2 regions of the Fundidesulfovibrio putealis DSM 16056 genome follow, and region 2 is predicted to be linked to the other one. Evidence: predicted binding sites of a transcription regulator. Region 2 holds the regulator's gene; the other holds the start of a gene.

Region 1 (2,201 bases), on a different contig from region 2:
GTCGCAGATGAAGTTCAAAACGGTCTTGTTCTTGGTCACGGCGCCGAAGCGGCGGAAGATGTCGGAGTCGGCGGGGCGGTTCACGTGGGCGTCCAGGGCCACGGCGCCTGAGCGGCGGGCCAGCTGGAACAATTCGTACATGAGGGTGAGGATCTCCATGTAGAAGGCCTTGGAGTCCTCCTTGGCGGTGAAGATCTGGGGCAGGTGCTTGAAGACGTCCTTCACCACGCTCATGGGCGAGGAGATGAACAGCGCACCCATGGCCGCGCCGCCGATGGTGAGCAGTTCATAAGGTTGGACAAGGACTCCAAGCTGGCCATGGGAGAGCACGTAGCCTCCGATGACGCTGCCCAGAACCATGATGACGCCAATAATCGCGGTCATATAATCCAGCCCCTCCCGGCGAGTTGCTGCCGAGCGTTGAGAATCCAGAGGGAGATGTGAGGAGCCTTTCGAGGCGTGCCGCATGGATAGTGCAGCCGCAAGACAGGCAAAACCACGTGGATTAGTTCTCCGGAATATGTCTGAAAGTCAAGCCGATCATACCGCTCTGGATTCCCTTGTGAGGAAGGCAGGCCGCCCGGGCCGGGCCGTGGAGCGAGGTTTGCAAGGCGCCGTCAGGCTGATGCGGCAGACGTGCAGTGCGGTGTCGCCCTGCCGGTGATGGCGGGTGACGCCGGGCTTGGCGTCAGGGCAGGCTATTCCGGAGGAGCACTCGGTGAAAAATCGAGAAAATCTGAGATATTTCTTGAATGCGTGAGAAATCTCGAGATTATTCAGGTATGAAAGCCGCTGCCGTCCTACGGCTTCATTAAATTTTAACTTTTCTTGTTGGCTTTTTCTGATATGTGCCTTATCTAGCTGCACGTCGTTAGCACTCACCCTTGGCGAGTGCTAACACGATGAGAAAAGCAAATACCACCTGGAGGATTACCCCCAATGAAGCTCAAGCCTTTGAACGACCGCGTTCTGGTGAAGCGTCTGGAAGAAGAACTGGTGACCAAGGGCGGCATCATCATCCCCGACTCCGCCAAGGAAAAGCCCATGAAAGGCGAAGTGATCGCCGTGGGCCCCGGCAAGGTCGGCGATGACGGCAAGCGCACCAAGCCCGCCGTGGAGAAGGGCGACAACGTCCTCTTCAACAAGTACGCCGGCACCGAGATCAAGATCGACGGCGACGAGTACCTGATGATGCGTGAGGACGACATCCTCGCCGTCATCGAGTAGTTTTTCGACGATCATTTCAACTCACATCCTGTTCATTCAAGGAGACATATATGGCCGCTAAAGAAATTCTCTATGATTCCAAGGCCCGCGAAAAGCTGAAAAGGGGCGTTGACAAGCTTGCCAACGCCGTGAAGGTCACCCTGGGACCCAAGGGCCGCAACGTGGTCATCGAGAAGAGCTTCGGCTCCCCGGTCATCACCAAGGACGGCGTCACCGTCGCCAAGGAAATCGAGCTGGACGACAAGTTCGAGAACATGGGCGCTCAGATGGTCAAGGAAGTCGCTTCCAAGACCTCCGACGTCGCCGGCGACGGCACCACCACCGCCACCATCCTGGCCCAGGCCATCTTCAAGGAAGGCGTGAAGCTCGTGGCCGCCGGCCGCAACCCCATGGCCATCAAGCGCGGCATCGACAAGGCTGTTGAAGCCATCGTCGCCGAGCTGGCCGTGCTGGCCAAGCCCACCCGCGACCAGAAAGAGATCGCCCAGGTCGGCACCATCTCCGCCAACTCCGACGCCACCATCGGCAACATCATTGCCGAGGCCATGAACAAGGTCGGCAAGGAAGGCGTCATCACCGTCGAGGAAGCCAAGGGTCTGGAAACCACCCTGGACGTGGTCGAGGGCATGCAGTTCGACCGTGGCTACCTTTCCCCCTACTTCGTGACCGATCCCGAGAAGATGGTCTGCGAAATGGACGATCCCTTCATCCTCATCAACGAGAAGAAGGTCTCCTCCATGAAGGATCTGCTGCCCGTGCTGGAGCAGGTCGCCAAGATGGCCAAGCCCCTGCTGATCGTGGCTGAAGACGTCGAGGGCGAAGCCCTGGCCACCCTGGTGGTCAACAAGCTGCGCGGCACCCTGCAGGTTTGCGCCGTCAAGGCCCCTGGCTTCGGCGACCGCCGCAAGGCCATGCTGCAGGACATCGCCATCCTCACCGGCGGCCAGGCCGTCTCCGAGGACCTGGGCATCAAG
Region 2 (2,201 bases):
ATTCGCACAACCCCGGCTACTTCGACCGCTTCGATTCGCAGTTCCTGGCCGACACCTCCAAGATCGTCTCGCTCACCGTGGGACGCCAGCTGGAAGTCGGCAAGGACGCCCTGGCCAAAGCCGCAGGCGGCATGGCCCACGTGGGCAACAACGTGCTTGGCATCATGATGAACTACAACGCGCTGGTCATGGAGGAGCTGCAGTTCCTCTCCGGCGAGGTGAAGACCGCCCTCGGCCGCACCCTGCCCGACCGCGACGTGGAAGGCCTGGCCCGCGAGATCGAGTCGCTGCGCAAGCTGCTCATCGACCTGGACCTGGACCGCAAGATAAACTCGCTCCAGGGCGTGGCCGACGCAATCCTGCGCCTCAAGGCCGCCATCGAGAACCTCCTGTCCCAGGTGAAGAAGCCGGTGCTCATGCCCTACGTGCGCGGCCAGGAGGTCCTGGATCTGGAGCCCTCCCACGCCCTGCCGCCGGGCCACTGACCTTGACACCGGCGCGCGCCGTTGTTAGCTGTCTGGCACTCTCATAAGGCGAGTGCCAAAAGCATGCGGGAATCCCCACTCATCCAGCGCGAACTCGAAGTCCTCACGGCAATCGTGGAGGACTACATCGCCAAGGCCCAGCCCGTGGGCTCCCGCACTGTGTCCAAGGCCGGGAGCATGCGCCTCTCCCCGGCGTCCATCCGCAACACCATGGCCGACCTGACCGACAAGGGCTACCTGGAGCAGCCGCACACGTCCTCCGGGCGCGTGCCCACGGCCAAGGCCTTCCGCCTGTATCTGGACCAGGTCATGCAGCTTCGGCCCCTGCCCGTCTCCATGAAGGAGATGATGGCCTCGTCGCTTGGGCAGGCCGGGCTTGAGATCGACGACATCCTGCGCCACGCGTCGCGCGTGCTCTCCACGGCGTCGCGCCAGGTGTGCATGGTGCTGGCCCCCAGGCACTCGCTGGCCCGCTGGCGGCAGATCGATTTCGTGCTGCTGCGTCCGGGTCTGGTGATGGCCATCCTGGTGCTCCAGGGCGGGCTGGTGCAGAAGCGCGTGGTCACCGTGGCCGACGACATCGGCGCGGACGACCTGGTGCACTTCGGCAACTACCTGAACCACCATTTTCAGGACCTCACCGTCTCCGAGGTGCGCGGGCGCATCATCGCGGAGATGGCCGCCGCCAAGCGCGAGCTCTCCAATCTTACCGGGCGGGCCATGCAGCTGGCCATGGACGCCTTCTCCACCACGGACGCCCCCGAGGTGTTCGTGGAGGGCACCCTGAACATGCTCTCCCAGCCGGAATTCACCGACCTGGGCGTCATGCGCGAGGTGCTCGGCGCGCTGGAAGAGCGCACCCGCCTGCTGGAAGTGCTGGACAAGACCATGGCCGAATACCGCACCGTGGTGGTGCTTGGCGCCGAAGCCCAGGTGAGCGACCTGGCCGGATGCGGCCTGGTGTCCTCACCCTACGGAACCCAGGGCGCGCCGCTTGGCGCGGTGAGCGTCATCGGCCCCCTGCGCATGGACTACGCCGAGGTTGTCCCCCTGGTGAACTACACGGCCCAGCTCATCACGGCCATGCTGGGGCGCCACTTCTGAGCACGCCCCGGCCGTTGCGCACCGGCCCCATGACATTCCCACATTACGACGAGACTCCAAGGAGCGAACCATGACGCTTGAAAACGATACCGACAAGGCCCCCGAAGCGCCCGCCGAAGAGGCCAAGCCCCTTACTCCCGAAGAAGAGATCGCGCAGCTCAAGCGCGAGGTGGCCGCCGAGGCCGACAAGCGCCTGCGCACCCTGGCCGAGACCGACAACCTCAAGAAGCGCCTTATCCGCGAGAAAGAGGAGTTCGTGAAGTTCGCCGCCGAGGGCGTCCTGGCCGACCTGCTGCCGGTGCTGGACAACCTGGACCTGGCCCTTGCCCATGGCCGCACCGTGCCCGCCTGCAAGGACGTGGTGATGGGCGTGGACATGACCCGCAAGGTGTTCCTGGACACCCTGGCCCGCCACGGCCTGGAAGCCTGCGGCACCGTGGGCGAGGAGTTCAACCCCGAAGTGCACGAGGCCGTGGGCATGCAGCCTGCCGGACCCGGCTGCGAGGTGGCCCCCAACCACGTAATGCAGGTGATGCAGGCCGGATACCGCCTGCGCGGACGCCTGCTCCGCCCGGCCAAGGTGCTGGTCTGCCAGGGCTAAAGGCCCGTCAT

What was found. Region 2 encodes HrcA, which represses chaperone genes, less so after heat shock. Its sites were predicted from a motif close to TGTTAGCACTCNNNNNNNNNGAGTGCTAACA; they were not measured.
Region 1: the regulator HrcA is predicted to act here: its motif matches at 870-900, upstream of groES (co-chaperone GroES).

The regions. Positions count from the first base shown of each region.
Region 1 is NZ_AUBQ01000005.1:354,820-357,020, forward strand. It holds gene motA (flagellar motor stator protein MotA) at 1-384, opposite strand, end outside; gene groES (co-chaperone GroES) at 940-1,227, shown strand; gene groL (chaperonin GroEL) at 1,278-2,201, shown strand, end outside.
Region 2 is NZ_KE386886.1:73,774-75,974, forward strand. It holds gene G453_RS0120505 (histidine kinase) at 1-485, shown strand, start outside; gene hrcA (heat-inducible transcriptional repressor HrcA) at 549-1,589, shown strand; gene G453_RS0120515 (nucleotide exchange factor GrpE) at 1,660-2,190, shown strand.